Regions from separate parts of the Brevibacillus nigriterrae genome, predicted to be linked through region 2. Evidence: predicted binding sites of a transcription regulator. Region 2 holds the regulator's gene; the other holds the start of a gene.
The links. Region 2 encodes NrdR, which represses ribonucleotide reductase genes. Its sites were predicted from a motif close to AACACNATATATNGTGTT; they were not measured.

Region 1 (8,168 bases), on a different contig from region 2:
TGATCTATGAAAAGCAATTTTTTTACCTGATGATCTTTGCCAACTGTGTACAGATTCTGATTGCCGCGTTTTCAAGCCTGTTTCGGGGTGTGGGCGATACCAAAAAGATCCTGTATGTTGCGGTGATATCCAACATTTGCAACATTGTTCTGGATTGGCTGCTGATTTTCGGTAATTGGGGCTTTCCAGAGCTGGGTGGAATCATGGGAGCCGGTATTGCTACCTTAATTAGTTGTTTCATTAATTTGGCGATCACCATCCTAATGCTTTGTTCCAAGTCCTATAAAGCTGGCTTTCAGGTCTTCAAGAACCTTTCGTTGGATCGCGAGTTGTTCGTGAAAATATGGAAGTTCGGCTTGCCTTCGGGAATTCAGTCCTTTGTAGGCACCGCCTATTTCAGCATGCTGCTGCTCATCATCGGGAAATCGGGGGAAAGTGATATCACCGCGGCAAATATCGTTTTTACGATTGAAGGCTTATCCATCTTTCCGATATGGGGGCTTGGCAATGCGCTGAGTATTCTGGCTGCACAGGAGAGAGGCGGGGGAAGGATAGAGAATATTTCGGTCGTCCTGAAAAAGGGCTTATGGCTTGCGCTGGGATTTAATGTGCTGATCATCGTTTCGTTTAATGTGTTTCCAGATTTTCTGGTATCCATTTTTCACGCAAAAGGCAGCCAAGGGTATGACCTGATCCGGGATATTACCATTCCGCTCGTCAGACTGACATCACTGTGGATCATCATTGATTCCGTTCAGATCGTCATCGGAAGTATCCTGAAGGCGACGGGCGACACCCTGTTTATGATGAAGCTATATTTGATCGCACCCATTCTCTTCTATTTGCTGCTTCCTTATCTCACCTACATCGTGGCGGGCTACTCCTTATTCTGGGTATGGATCGAGCTGTTACTCTTTACCGTAGTCATGTTAGTTCTCGTGACCAAAAGATACACCGGTGGGAAGTGGCGCAATATCGAGGTATTAAACAAGCAGTCGTTGACCACCTGATAAAATTAAACTCCCTCCCGATAAAACTATCGGGAGGTTTTTTTATGCAAACAAATAACTCAAATAGTTACACTTTCATATGGAAGAGACCTTGTCCACCCCTAGGTGAGAGGATACAATGGGGATGGGTTAGGAAACAGGTTTGTTATGATTGAAAAGGAGGAACACCAAATGGAACAATGGCGCTACATAGTAACAGAGCCAATGTCACCTGCGATGAACATGGCAATCGACGAAGCAATTCTTATTCTACACAGTGAAGGAAAAGTACCGCCAACCGTTCGTTTTTATACATGGAACCCTGCAACACTATCGATTGGATACTTCCAAAAGTCGGAGAAAGAAATCGATCTGGATGCCGTTCGTGAACATAAGCTTGGTTTTGTAAGGCGGCCTACTGGTGGTCGAGCAGTCCTGCACGATCAAGAGCTTACCTACAGTGTGGTCGTTTCTGAGGATCATCCCAAAATGCCTGCGAGTGTGACAGAAGCGTATCAGGTCATCAGCACGGGGCTGTTGCACGGCTTCCATCAGCTTGGTTTGCAAGCAGAGATGGTTTCTCTTGCCAGTGAAGAAGAGAAGGAGAAATACAGTTCTCCAGGCTCGTCGGCTTGCTTTGATTCTCCTTCCTGGTATGAATTGGTGGTTGAGGGCAAAAAGGTGGCAGGAAGTGCTCAAACACGCCAGAAGGGTGTCATTTTGCAACATGGCTCCATTTTGCTGGATATGGATGTTGAGCTGTTGTTCTCGTTGTTGAAATTCCCGTCTGAACGTGTCAAACAACGGATGATCGACAGTTTTGTGCAAAAAGCTGTCACTATTAATGAAGTAAGTGGCCGAACAGTTTCATTGGAAGAGGCAATTGAAGCCTTCCGCAAAGGATTTGCTTCGGGGCTAGAGGTAGAATTGGTAGAGCAGCCATTAACAGAGGAAGAACTGAAGCTGGCCCAGGAATTGGCAGAAACCCGTTATGCTACAGATGAGTGGAACTTCCGCAGATAGGCAGACATACAATTTGAGAAGGGGTAGGTATGATCCTGTCCTTTTTCGTATGTAAATTGCATGATGTTGGATGAAGAAGAGAGGGTGGAGCCATGGATGAAACTCTATACCTTGTGATCTATCCAATTTTGCTGATAAGCGTGCCGATTTATTTTGTACTATCGAGAAAAGAAGCAAAACACAAGCGAAACATCAAGTGGTGTATAGTACTTTTGCTAATTACTATAATAGGAGTAGAGGCAATCGATACTTTTACCATTAAGCCCTCCCGAATTTCCGGCAACGGCAATCCGGGTATACTGGTGATTCTAGCCAATGTCCCCTACTTTATCGGGTTTCAATTGTCATTTGGTTTTTTGTTCGGCAAGTGGATCGAAAAGTTCTCCAAAATCAAACGAGTTTGGATTTTCGGGACGACAGTTTTGCTACTCGGTTTGTTCATCTGGATTTCAGCAGAACATGCACAGAGACTTTATGAAACGTTGGCAATGTATCATGAGCCGAATGTTTATAGGGGCCGACTAAATCAGTACACCAACACAGTATTTATCAATCTGTACACCTTGTTCACAACGATTTTTCTCAACATGATGCTGGTTCAGTTGATAATAGGCAAAGAGAAAAAAGAGTAAACATACCAACACATGGGGTATGTTTACTCCTTCTTTTTGCATCAATTAGCATAAAACTATCGGTAGATCTGTTGTTCGAATGCTTCCTGTAATTTACGCACAATGGGGCCGACCTCATCCGTTCCCACTGGTGAATGATCGATAGCGATAATGGGTGTTAGCTCACTCGTCGTTCCTGTCAAGAATGCCTCATCTGCCTGACGGAAGAAATCCAGAGTGAATGGCTCTTCTTTCACCGGAATTGCCAGAGATGCAGCTAATGCAAGCACTGTTGACCGAGTAATACCATGCAGGATCAGGTTGGTAGCAGGATGGGTATAAAGTGTTCCGTCCTTTACAGCAAACAGATTGGAGGCACTGCCTTCCGTCACGGTTCCTCCCCGATGGAGAACCGCATCATGTACGCCAGATGACTTCGCAGCTTGCTTGGCAAGGACAGCCCCGAGCAGGTTCAAACTTTTGATATCACAGCGAAGCCAACGAATGTCTTCTGCGGAGATCACCTTTATTCCTGATTTCAACTGAGCCATCGGACGATCTTTTTTGCGCAAATAAGCAGTCAATGTCGGTTTTGTGTCATTGGGAAATTCAAATTGTCGCTCTGCCGCACCTCTAGTGATCTGCAAATAGAGGACAGCGTCATCGGCAGATGTAATATTGTTTTTCAACAAGAGTTCACTACCTATTGCTTGCAGCTCTTCAAAAGTCCATGGCAATACGATATGTAGTTCTTTGGCGCTACGTTGCAAGCGGACCAAATGTTCTTCTAATTGGTAGTATTTTCCCTTGTATATTCTCACGACCTCATAGATGCCATCTCCGAACTGATAGCCCCGATCTTCTGGATGAATCGGTAGGAAATCGGCCTCAAACCAAGCCCCGTTAACATAGTACATTTGTCAACCCTCCAAAGTCCCAAATTTAAAAAATACACAATATGTTGTGGTATTTTTATGAAGAAACAGTTATTGAATCAACATATAGAATAAATAGGTTGAACCAAATAGCAACATATGGTATCGTTAAATCCGGCTCTACTAACGATAACAAATCAATAATAGAGTTTCAAACTGAAATCTTCGGGGGGAGAAGAATGTCAGCAGCAATAGAATCTCGACGTCTAGAAGGATTAAGTGAAAAAATCTTCCTGGATCGTTATGCCATGAAAGATCTTGATTTTAACAAAACCAAGGTTGGGGATACCGTACTTGTACTCACCAAAGACGATCCTCGCTTCCCGCAAAAGGAAGTAGGAGAAGTTCTCTCCATCGATGGAAAAGAAGCAACCATCCTCTTACGCAGTGGTGATACCATTCAGGCACCACTCGAAAGAACAACCAAGCCGCTTGAATTGAGCCCGGAAGATATGTGGGACAGGCTGGCACGCTCTCTCGCAGCGGTTGAAAAAACACCTGAGAAACAACTAGAATGGGAACATAAATTTCGTGAACTTCTCGATGACTGGAAATTAGTTCCTGGTGGACGGATCGCAGCAGGCGCAGGAGCAAACGATGAACTGACTCTCTTTAACTGCTATGTAATCCCGTCACCACACGATTCCCGTGGTGGAATCATGGACACATTAAGCCAAATGACAGAAATCATGTCACGTGGCGGTGGCGTAGGAATCAACTTATCCAGTCTGCGCCCACGCCGTGCACTCGTCAAAGGCGTGAACGGTTCCTCTAGTGGTTCCGTATCATGGGGCGGATTGTTCAGCTACACAACTGGACTAATTGAGCAAGGCGGTAGTCGCCGTGGAGCATTGATGCTCATGCTTAACGATTGGCATCCAGACCTGAATGAATTTATTACCGTGAAACAAACCATGGGACTGGTAACGAATGCAAACCTGTCCGTATGCGTATCCAACGGCTTCATGAAAGCTGTGAAAGAAGATCTGGATTGGGATCTTGTCTTCCCGGATACATCTGACCCTGACTATGAAACCGAATGGGACGGGAACCTTACCAAATGGCGTGAGGAACTCGGTAAACCTGTGAAAGTATACAAAACCGTACGTGCTCGTGATATCTGGCACACGATCATTGAATCTGCCTGGAAGTCGGCTGAACCGGGTATCGTATTCATGGAATACTACAACCAGATGTCGAATAGCTGGTACTTCAACCCAATCATCTGCACGAATCCATGCGGCGAACAGGGATTGCCAGGATGGGGCGTTTGTAACCTTTCTGCCATTAACCTGTCTAAGTTCACAGCAGATGGTGAAGTAGAGTGGGACAAGCTAGCAACAGCCGTTCGTTACGCTACTCGCTTCCTCGACAACGTAATTGATGCGACACCATATCATTTCGAAGAGAACAGACGCAACCAACAAAACGAGCGCCGTGTGGGCCTTGGCACAATGGGTCTCGCTGAAATGATGATTAAACTGGGCATTCGCTACGGCAGCCCGGAATCATTGGAATTCCTTGACAAGCTGTATAACTTTATTGCGCGTGAATCGTATCTCGCATCTGCTGAGATCGCTGAAGAAAAAGGAAGCTTCCCGATGTTCGATCGTGATAAATTCCTGCAAAGCGGCTTCATGAAGCAATTTGACGAAGAAGTTCGTTCTGCTATCTATGAAAAAGGCATTCGCAACGTAACATTGTTAACCCAAGCTCCAACGGGATCAACTGGAACAATGGTAGGTACTTCAACAGGTATTGAACCATTCTACGCATTCGAGTTCTATCGTCAAAGTCGTTTGGGAACAGACAAACAATATGTGCCGATTGCCAAAGAATGGTTAGAAGCGAACCCAGGTGAAGAGCTCCCTGACTACTTCGTTAGTGCCATGAGCTTGTCTGCTGAAGACCATGTCCGTGTTCAAGCTGCGATTCAGACATGGGTAGACTCTTCCATCAGTAAAACGGCGAACGCTCCGCACGATTTCACGGTAGAAGACACCAAAAACCTGTACGAGCTTGCTTTCGATCTCGGTTGCAAAGGTGTAACCATTTACCGTGATGGAAGCCGTGATACACAGGTATTAACTGTAAGCAAAGATGAAGAGAAGAAGGAAACAGCAGTAAATACAGAACAAGCTGAGGAAACGGCTCTCATTCAGAAAGCACCACATGTTGTGAAAGTGTACAACAAGCGTCCGAAGAAGTTGAGCGGCGCGACTTACAAGATGAGAACACCGCTCGGCAAAGCATACATTACAGTAAATGATATTGATGGTGCTCCATTCGAAGTGATTGTGAATGTGGGCAAAGCTGGTAGTGACGTATTTGCGATGTCTGAGGCACTCGGCAGAGTATCAACGCTCTTCCTGCGTTTCGGTGAACTTCCAGATGGCAACAAGGCACGTCTTTTGATCAAACACCTCAAAGGCATTGGTGGTTCGGGAGCCGTTGGTTTTGGTGCAAACCGTGTTGAGTCCATCCCGGATGCAGTTGCGAAAGCACTCGAGATGCACCTGGACGGAGAAGACGACAACCATGCCGTGGCTGCTACTGCACCTGTAGTATACAAATCTACACCGCAACCTTCATACCAGCCTGCTGAGATTGAGGATGAATTTGCGGATACACCTGATTTATGCCCTTCTTGCGGATCAGCAACACTGATGCCAGCAGAAGGATGCAAAACTTGCACCACGTGCGGGTATTCCAAGTGCAGCTAGAATAAAGATAGTTATATCGAATCAAAATTTGGTTTTAAAAGACACCGTGTTCAAATGAACATGGTGTCTTTTTTTTATAAAAATCCATTTAATAATCCTCAACTACTTCCTCCGATTATTGCTAGTAGGAAGGAAGTAGTTTAGCAAAGAGCCGAAAAATGCCTGGTAGGGAGAATGAACGATGAAATGGAATCGCTCAAGAAAAAGGAAATATCAAAGGGTGGATGAAGTAAATAAGAGTCAGGCAAAGGAGAAAGACGTAAAACTTTATTGTGTTACGCTATTTTCTTGAAAAATGGTACAAACTAATTATATTATTTTATTAATCGAACATGTATTCTTCTTGTATGACATTTCTTTCTTGAACGAAAGAAAGGATTTCCACTGGATGGTGATAAGGTTCAAGATGTTAGAACTCAAACGAATCTACCAAGAAATGGTGAACGATCAGGGGCTTATGAATACTACCAGAGAAGTACTTGAACAAGAGTGCAAAAAACAAGGGATTTTATCTGGTTTTTCCGAGATTGCTTGTGACTTTTTCTTTGAAATAAAGGGTTATGACTTGTCTACAGAAAAGCTGAGAAAAGTGTACATCTTGATGCAAGACAGTTTTCTTATAAATGGAGACTGGATGCCCACTGAACAAGCTAAAAAAAATGGAAAATGGAGCCAAGTTAAGCAGTCTGTTAGAAAAATTATTGGAATCTAGCAGTATTTTTAGAAATTAAATAAATACCAATAATCGATAAAAAACGGAGATATTCTCCGTTTTTTTCTTTTTTTATAAAAAATTTCCAAAACAGTTAAGATTCTTACACAAAAAGACTACATAGAAGGTGAGAATGAAAATATCAGAAAAAATACGAAATGAAAGGAGAAAAATCATAGAATAAGAACGTATGTTCCGTTAAAATAAGAACAAGCGTTCTTATTGTTGTCTCTCCATATGGATTATTCTACATAATATTACAGATTAAACCTAATATTTGCGTTGAACTACATAAAGGGAGATATCAGGGGGAAAATGGATGAAGTACGTTCTAGAAAACAAATCTTTGGATGAATTGGTTATGCAATATACGGAGGAACAAGTAACGTTTGAAGATATCGCAATTCTTATGCGAAAGCGTATAAAGTGTATTGCTTGGAAGGCAGCGAAAGCGTTTTACCGTTTTAGTGCTGTATTTGATGTAGAGGACTATGAAAATATTGCCCTTTTCGCATTAAAGAAAGCTATTGACACATGGAAACCAGAGAAGGCAAGTTTTTCAACTTATTATGAAAAAGTAGTTCATTCTGAGCTTCATGCGATTCGCAGAGGGATGAATGCTCTGCATAGGCAAAGCAACCTTGACACCATTAGCATCGATACAAACGTAAAAGGAGAGGAACAAGAGTGGCTTCGCAGCTTTGAAAGAGGGTATGCTCTTACTGATTTTTGGGAGAGTTACAGTCGTTTGGGATTATCCTATAGACAGGATGAGATCTGCCGGATGATTATGCTTGGTTATAGGAACAAAGAGATAGCAAGTATTTTGGGGATATCAGAAGGGGCTGTCAGCATGATGATAAATAGAATGCAGAAAAAATTTGAAAAAATCTATTAGCATAGCGTTAAGAAATGGGCAGACCTTCCCTATAAAGATAATGATGGGAATTATCTTTGGACCCAAAGAAGGGAAAACCATTGACAAGCCTAATGCAAAATAGTCCTAATGATTGGTATTTGGCAAAAATGATTGATAGTCACGTTTCAGCAGGGATACGTGCAATTTTACTTTATCTTGTGAATGACCTGAGTAAGAGCGAAAAGCAATCCTCAGTATCACGATAGAGAAATAGTAAAAGGAGGAACAAACAAAGAACCAAGCCGTATCTTTTCAG
Region 2 (8,168 bases):
CTTTACTCGTACTGGCGATCATCCGAACAGAGAGTAACTTTGACCATAGCCAGTCCTCCAAAAAAGGTGCCATTGGATTGATGCAGGTCATGCCTCAGACGGCAAGCTGGGTTATCTCTCAAGCCGGGTTTGAATCTTCGTCGGAAGAGTATTTGGACGAGCCAAAGGTAAACATTGATATCGGCACATGGTACCTGGCGCATTTGTTAAAGCAGTACAACGGAAATGTCGTGCTCTCGCTCGCTGCCTATAACGCTGGGCCTGGGAATGTGAACACTTGGGTGAAGGACCAACGCTGGGACGGGACAAAAGAGTCCATTGACGACATCCCTTATGGTGAGACCCGGCATTATGTGCAGCGAGTTCTTTATTACCATGAACGCTACAACAAGGTTTATGGGACAAATTTTGCAGAAAGTGACAAACAGTCACAATAAAACGACCTATACAGTAAGCTTTCGGAAAAAAGAAGTTTACTGCTTATAGGTCTTTTTTTTGTGTAAAAAACGTTGTGTGACAAGGGGTGGCAGCTATTTTGTCTATTCTGTGAAAAAGTCCAAATATTTATTTTTTAGTAAAACACATTGAAAAATGTGACATACTTATTATAATAGAGTTAAGTGATAAAGGGTAACTTATTTGCTGAGAGGGGCGTCAATATGACAATCAAAATCGGAATTAATGGATTCGGACGAATTGGGCGTATGGTATTCCGACGGGCTATCCAAGACCCCAATATGGAAGTAGTAGCCATCAACGCGAGTTATCCTCCGGAGACATTGGCACATCTGTTAAAGCACGATACCATACATGGACGGATTAACAATAAAATTGAAGTAGTAGGCAACAAAATTTTGGTAGATGGCAAACCAACTGTCGTGCTGTCTGATCGTGACCCATTGAAATTGCCATGGGGAGAACTTGGCGTAGAAATCGTAGTAGAAGCAACAGGTAAGTTCAAGGATCATGAAGGCGCTTCCAAACACTTGCAAAGCGGTGCGAAAAAAGTTGTAATCACTGCTCCAGGTAAAGACGAAGATGCAACGATCGTAATGGGCGTAAACGAAGGTATTTACGATCATGCGAAACACCATATCGTATCAAATGCATCTTGCACAACCAACTGCTTGGCACCAGTGGCAAAAGTTTTGCACGAAGCATTCAACATTGAGCAGGGCTTGATGACAACCATTCACTCTTACACCAACGACCAGAAAAATCTGGACAACCCACATAAAGACTTGCGCCGTTCCCGTGCATGTGGTCAATCGATCATCCCTACCACTACAGGAGCAGCACGCGCGGTAGGTAAAGTACTTCCTGAGTTGAACGGACGTCTGAATGGTTTCTCCCTTCGAGTGCCTACGCCAAACGTATCAGTAGTTGACCTGGTAGTAAACGTAAGCAAGAGCGTTACCTTGGAAGAGGTAAACCGAGTGTTGAAAGAAGCGGCTGAAGGTTCTATGAAAGGGTACATTGAGTACACCGAAGAACCGCTTGTATCCAGCGACTTCAATGGAAATGACAGCTCATCCATTATTGACGGATTATCCACACTTGTAATGGGTGACAAGCAGATTAAAGTTCTTGCTTGGTATGACAATGAGTGGGGCTATTCCTGCCGGGTAGTTGACCTCGTTCGTCACGTATCTGAAATGCAAAACAGCACGAAGGAAGTAGCGGCTGCCGCTTCTCGTGCCTAATATAAGCACGATATAAGTTTCTTGTTCATGAGCCTTCTGATCAGTTGATCAGGAGGCTTTTTGTCTTTCATTGGAAGATTTAGTACAATAGGAATTGTGTACCAAAATATGGGTTGTGCAAGATTTCAATTTGTCTTGCGAGCAAGGGAGAGGTGTAATTTGGCTAAGATGAAAAAGAGACAAGCCAAGGGAATCAGTTTAGCACTGGTTTTTGCTTTGAGTGGGGGACTTGTTCCCGTATCATTGGATCAGACTCCAATCGCCTACGCAGCAACTGCTGCTAAACAATCCGATTTGACTCGTGAAGAGGCGTTGAAGAAAGTGGCTGAGCTGATCAAGATTCCAGTCGGAGCAACTCTGGAAAACTTGAGATATGAGGAGGCACATCCACGCTGGGGCAACAATTTTGCTACATGGAATTTCGGCTGGCGCGGTAAAGATGAGCAATCGATCAGTGTGACATTGGAGGCAAAAACAGGAACACTGATTAATTACCACATTTGGTATCGCAATGACAATGCAGAAAAGGGCGGAACAAAGTTATCGGAAAAAGAGACACACAAGATTGCCCTTGATTTCCTCGAAAAAGTAGCTCCTGATGTTGCAGGAAAATTGTCAGAACCAAATGAATTCACTGGATCAGATTCCTATTGGTTAAATGGCTTGGAACAACAGAATGTACATTTTACTCGTATCGAAAACAAGATTCCATTCCTAGAGAATAGCATCGATGTTGTCATCAATTCCAAGAAGGAAGTAGTCGGTTTCCAACGCAGATGGACGGATGAGAAACTGCCAGAAGCTACAGCAAAAGTCACCAAAGAGCAGGGAGAAAAGCTTCTGGATGAGATGGTGAAGCCTTCACTGAGCTTTATTCGCATCAACGATTACATTGGCCGATATGGTCAAAATCCCAACAAGTATTCGCTGGTCTATCAATACGGAGCAAGTGATCCGATTATGGTCGATGCCAATTCGGGAAGTGCCTTGACCCCGAGTGGCGTAGAGTTCAAAACGGCGAAACAAATTACCCCACTGGGCGATACGAGTCGACCAGTCAAGCCAAAAGGAGCTAAAATTTCCAAACAGGAAGCACAAAAAATTGCAGAAGAGTGGATCAAGAAAATACCGGGTAAATACCAGTCAGCAGGAAGCAATGGTGGTGGAGCGTCCAGTGATGAGAGCGGAGTGACGATCCGTGACTGGTCATTCCAATTTATACCTGAGAATTCAACTGAAAAAAGAGACCGTGGCATCGAATTAAGAATTAACGAGTATGGAGAGTTCGTAGGTTTTACAAATGAAGCAAAGAATGATGTGATTTTTGGGGAAAGCTCTTCCCATATTGAAAATCCAATCTCCTGGAAAGTTGCTGAACAAAATGCGACTGCTCTTATCAAAAACCTTTATTCCGACCGCTTGGGAGACATCTATGCGATGGATCAGGAACCATCTGCTGAAATGCAAAAACAGATGTTTAAAGATGGGGAGAGAGCATATTCCATTCGCTTTGGGTGGCTGCATAAAGGAATTCCGGTAGAGGATCAGAGTATGTCTGTAGAAATTGATCCTCGTGACGGAGAACCGGTTCAATTGCACACGGGACGGGAAGGAGCTCAAGCACCTGAGGGAAATACTAACCCGTCAATCGATGCCAAGCAAGCAGTCGAAGTAGAGGGCAAAGAGAAAAAGGTGATGCTTACGTACTTCCAGGCTGGCTTCAATTATCGATACGGAGGTCCAGTAGAAAGTACAGCGCCAATTCTGGTCTATCGTTATGTTGGAGATACAGGGGTAGTAGATGCGAATACGGGCAAATGGATCAACTTCAATGAGCTGCAAAAACTGCAAAAGTCCCCGGAAGATTTGGCCAGTCACCCGCAGTCTGACGCTCTCTCTTTTGCAATCGAGCATAGCATTTTGCAAGTAACAGACGGAAAGGTTGAGCCTGATCGAGTGGTGACCAGAGGTGAATTTGTTTCAGCACTGGTTAAAATGACCAACCGAATTGAATTCCACCACCGTTACCGAAATGATTGGGATGAAGAAACAGCAGAGATTCAGTTTGCGGATGTACCTCTGAAGCATCCGTACTATGGGTTTATCCAGCAAGCTGTACAAATGGGGTTAATTGAGAATAGCAAAGGGCAATTCCAGCCTGACCAACCGATGACTCGATTGCAAGCAGCCGAGCTGATTGTCAATTTTGTCGGGTATAAGCCTTTATTGGAAAACAAAGAGATTTTTGCCAATCATTTTGCAGACGTGGATGCCAAAAGTGCCCCTGCCGCAGTGATTGCAAGCTCATTAGGTCTCATTCAACCGAAGTCGGCCAAAGAATTCCAGCCTTCCGAGCCGCTTACGAGAGCGGAGTTGGCCCAACTGTATAGTCAATTAATCAAAAAATTCGGTAGTGAATAGTAAAAACCCCCTCCTTCCGCAAATGCCGGAAGTGAGGGGGTTTCGGGTATTATTGACTTGCCGCTTGTTTTACAGAGAAAAGCTCTTCATCTTCGAATCCAATGATGTGCATTCGCAATTCTTCTTTCAGATCAATCTCATAGGGTAAGCGAATATCATTTCCACGGCCGTCTTTTAGAATACGTACTGTCGGACGATGACAGTAGTCAGGATCGATTTTACAGATGACGCCTGTTTCTCCTGTGTTCAGCACGACTCCGCTACCAAGCGGGAAGATGGCAATGTGGCGGCGGAACGCATCAATTAGGTGATGGGAGAAGAGATGGCCTCCTGAACCGAGCAGATACTCCAAGGCATCCTGTGGCATAAACCGTCTGCGCCACGGTCTTGGGGTAGTCAGCGAGTCGTATACATCACAGATTCCTACGATTTGAGCGTACTCATGAATCTGGTTTTTCTTCAGCCCCTGCGGATAACCGCTGCCGTCCAGTCGCTCATGATGCTGAAGGGCTACATGGGCAGACAGAAGAGAGAGGTCGTGCTGTTTACGAAGGATGTTGAACCCATTCATCGAATGCTGTTTACTGATTTCAATTTCTTCTTGCGTCCAGCGAGTATTTTTGTCCAGCAGTTCTTTTGGAAGATCAATTTTGCCGATATCATGAAGGAGTGCACCGATACCGAGCTCAGTCAGTTGCTGTCTGTTGTAGCCAAGCGACATGCCGATCGCTGTAGACAAGACTGCAACGTTGACCGAGTGATGATACATACCACCAGAGTGCTGTGAGATACTCGAGAGATGAGAAAGAATTTCCTCATTACCCATAATATCGCCTAAGATGGCATGGAAGACTTGCTGAAAGTGCATTCCCATATCTTTGACGGAGACACGACGGGCAATTTTGTTAGTATTGGTGATCTGTTTCACCGTTTTTTGAATTGTTTCTATGGCAGCTTGACGGGTTTGTGGTTTAATGACATCGCGAACAATAATATCAGAAGTACGATCGTCTTCAATAAAGATCGAATCAACTCTACTTTTCAAAAGACCCTGGATCAGTCTATCATTTAAAACCATACCTGCGCCAAGCAGTACCTTGCCATCAGGGGTATAGAGCGTTTTAGCCAATTTCATTCCAGTTCGGACTTGTCCGATTGTAAGTAAGCGCATTACAAGCCCTCCTCGCTTTGGTGGTACTCTTATTGTAGAAGTTTCCAGAAATAAAGAGAATAGGTAGAAGGATTTGACTTGACTAGGAATATAAGATGAGGGAGACTGAAACAAAGTATTGACTTTACTGGAGCTGATGGTATATGTTGTGTCCGTTTTGTGAATATAATGGGACTAGAGTCCTGGATTCGAGACCGTTTAACAACAATCGGTCGATTCGCCGCAGAAGAGAATGTGAGGAATGCGGGCGGAGATTTACCACTTTTGAAGTGATCGAAGAGACGCCACTCTTGATCATCAAGAAGGATGGAACCCGTGAAGAATTCAGCAGAGACAAAATTCTTCGTGGATTGATTCGTGCGTGTGAGAAGCGCCCTGTTTCACTGGAAGCTTTGGAAAATCTGGTAAATGAAATTGAAAAAGAACTGAAGGCCTTGGCAAAATCAGAAATCCCGAGCAAAGATGTGGGAGAAATGGTAATGGAGCGGTTATACTACGTAGACGAAGTGGCTTATGTGCGCTTTGCGTCAGTGTACCGTCAGTTCCGTGATATCAACGTATTCATGCGTGAACTGGAAGAGCTGCTGGGACAAGCCCGCAGCCACCCGCACAAATTCTCCAACATCAAGGGAGGGCCTGAAGAAGAATGATGAAACGAATGCTGTCTGTATGGTTATTTAGCACCTTAGTAATCCTCGGCGGATGTTACCAGCATGGACAGCAAGCGGTTGATCAAACGAACTTTGGCGTACAGAAGCATGAATTCAAGTTTTTGCAGAAAAGAGAACAGACAACACCCAGAGGATCAGGTGAATTGGTCATAGGCTCCCTTGAGCGCATGCCATCATTTGATCCATTTGGCGTTTCCAAAAAAGAGGCTTTCCTCAATCCTTACGAGTTGATTGGCTACCGGGGGCTATTGTCTTATAACGACCAACAATTGATTGTCCCGAACCTGGCATCCGGGTATCGTGTTATCAACCCGCAGAAAGGAAAACCAATCGTTGAGCTGATTCTTCCCCCTGGCTTACGCTGGTCGGATGGGAGAGAAGTGACTACGGCAGACATCGTCTTTACCTACCAGACGTATGCAAGACCCGATTACTACGGTATTTGGCGTAAACAGATGCATTTGGTTCAGGGAGTTTCTCCGTTCCGAAGCGGCAAATCTGCAACGATTTCGGGAATTACTCAGGATGCCAGCAAGCGGATGGTTCGCATCACTCTGGAGCGCAATCAGATTGGATTTATGACTGCTTTGACGGCTCCTCTGCTACCAAAGCATCAATTAGCGGGGAAGACAGTAGACCAAATACATAATCTGTCTGAGTCAGGGCGGATCATCGGAGCAGGCCCGTTTATCATAAAAGAAATGAAATCGGATGAGTGGAAATTAGCTCCCAATCCTTATTTTGCGAAAGGGACACCGAGGCTAAAAGCAATTCGCATCGTTCGGGAAGGTGCAGCGACGGCAGGCCCTGACACGCTTCAGGGAAAGATTCATTGGAGTGGCGTCTCTCCATCCTTTGCGCAATCATTGTCAGGGCAAGATGCCGCAAAAGCCTCACTCAAATCAGCACCAGGAAATGGTTATACAATCCTTGGGTTTAATTTACAAAGTAAAAAGGTGAGTGATCTGTCCATTCGTCTGGCTCTGGCACAAGCCCTTTCGACTGAGCAAATTGTTCCCGACACCTACCAACCAATCGTTGAACAGGTGAAAAGCATATTGCCGCAGGCTTCCTTTGCCTATCATGCAGGGCAATTTCCTTCCAATCAGGTGAAGGAGGCACGCAAGACACTTGCAGCCAAGGGATACACCAAGGAAAGTCCACTTACGCTTGTACTCACGTATCCGTGTGACAGTGAGTTTCGCACGCAGCTTGTAGAGAAAATGAAGATGGCATGGGCTGATTTACCCATCCAGCTTACGCTAAAGCCGTTGCCACACGATCAGTTCGTCTCCTATCTTTTTGGGGGCAGTCCCACGGATTTGTATGTATACTCCTGGCGTTATGCAGACGATCCTGGCGAACTGCAAGCATTGTTTCACAGCAAGGAGAAGGTAGGCGAATTAGGGCTAAATGCCTCCCGCTATGAGAGTGCCAGTGCTGACAAGCTGCTGGAGAGAGGTCAGCTATTTCTTGATTCCAAGGAACGCAAAGCGATTTTTACCAACTGGCAACAAAGGGTTGCGGCTGACTTGCCCATCCTTCCTCTTGTGCAAATCAACCAGTTGTACTATGTTTCATCCCATGTAAAAGGAATCGAGGAGCCGCTTGGTCACAATCCCTTTGCCAGCATCCATACCTGGTGGGTAGAATGAATTGATTTTGGATTCTTCCATTCGCTTCCCTACTTCCCCTCTCCCAAGAATGGTATAATAAGAGTTACGATACCCGTTCAGGAAGGACTTAACTAGGATGCGAGTTGTATGGAACGAGCTTACTCCCAATGATCGTTATATGGTGCGTACCATTCGACCAGTCAGTTTCGCCGAGATGGGCTTTGTCGCTCATCTCTATCTGCCGTTAATCGGGACAACCTCTTACTCTCTCTATCAATTTTTTGTGCACGACGTACAGGAAATGAGCGGGGCGGTAGCAGAGGGAACGCATCGCAGTCTGATGGGAGTTACCTCCCTTTCACTGGACCGTCTGCTTTCTGCACGGGAACGTCTGGAAGCGATGGGACTGCTGGAGGTGCGCAGACGGGAGAACCGGGACGGCGATTACTTTTACGAATACATGGTAAAACCACCATTAACACCTTATCAATTTTTTCAGGAAGACATCTGGCCCGTCATGCTGCTGAACCAGGTAGGAAAAGCGAGATATGAGCAGATTCGGCGCAGATTTGCTGATTCGCTCGTA

Region 1: ACPW7N_RS16690 (adenosylcobalamin-dependent ribonucleoside-diphosphate reductase) is a predicted target of NrdR. The motif match lies at 3,574-3,591, and genes of this name have one in related genera.

What each region holds. Positions count from the first base shown of each region.
Region 1 covers NZ_JBNCMT010000022.1:68,562-76,729, forward strand. Annotated here, with positions in the region: gene ACPW7N_RS16670 (MATE family efflux transporter) at 1-1,010, shown strand, start outside; gene ACPW7N_RS16675 (lipoate--protein ligase family protein) at 1,182-2,012, shown strand; gene ACPW7N_RS16680 (hypothetical protein) at 2,105-2,644, shown strand; gene dat (D-amino-acid transaminase) at 2,701-3,540, opposite strand; gene ACPW7N_RS16690 (adenosylcobalamin-dependent ribonucleoside-diphosphate reductase) at 3,738-6,281, shown strand; gene ACPW7N_RS16695 (hypothetical protein) at 6,688-6,993, shown strand; gene ACPW7N_RS16700 (helix-turn-helix transcriptional regulator) at 7,313-7,891, shown strand.
Region 2 covers NZ_JBNCMT010000002.1:85,854-94,021, reverse strand. Annotated here, with positions in the region: gene ACPW7N_RS02195 (lytic transglycosylase domain-containing protein) at 1-437, shown strand, start outside; gene ACPW7N_RS02190 (glyceraldehyde-3-phosphate dehydrogenase) at 660-1,703, shown strand; gene ACPW7N_RS02185 (S-layer homology domain-containing protein) at 1,872-4,124, shown strand; gene ACPW7N_RS02180 (HD-GYP domain-containing protein) at 4,174-5,295, opposite strand; gene nrdR (transcriptional regulator NrdR) at 5,439-5,945, shown strand; gene ACPW7N_RS02170 (ABC transporter substrate-binding protein) at 5,942-7,621, shown strand; gene ACPW7N_RS02165 (DnaD domain protein) at 7,719-8,168, shown strand, end outside.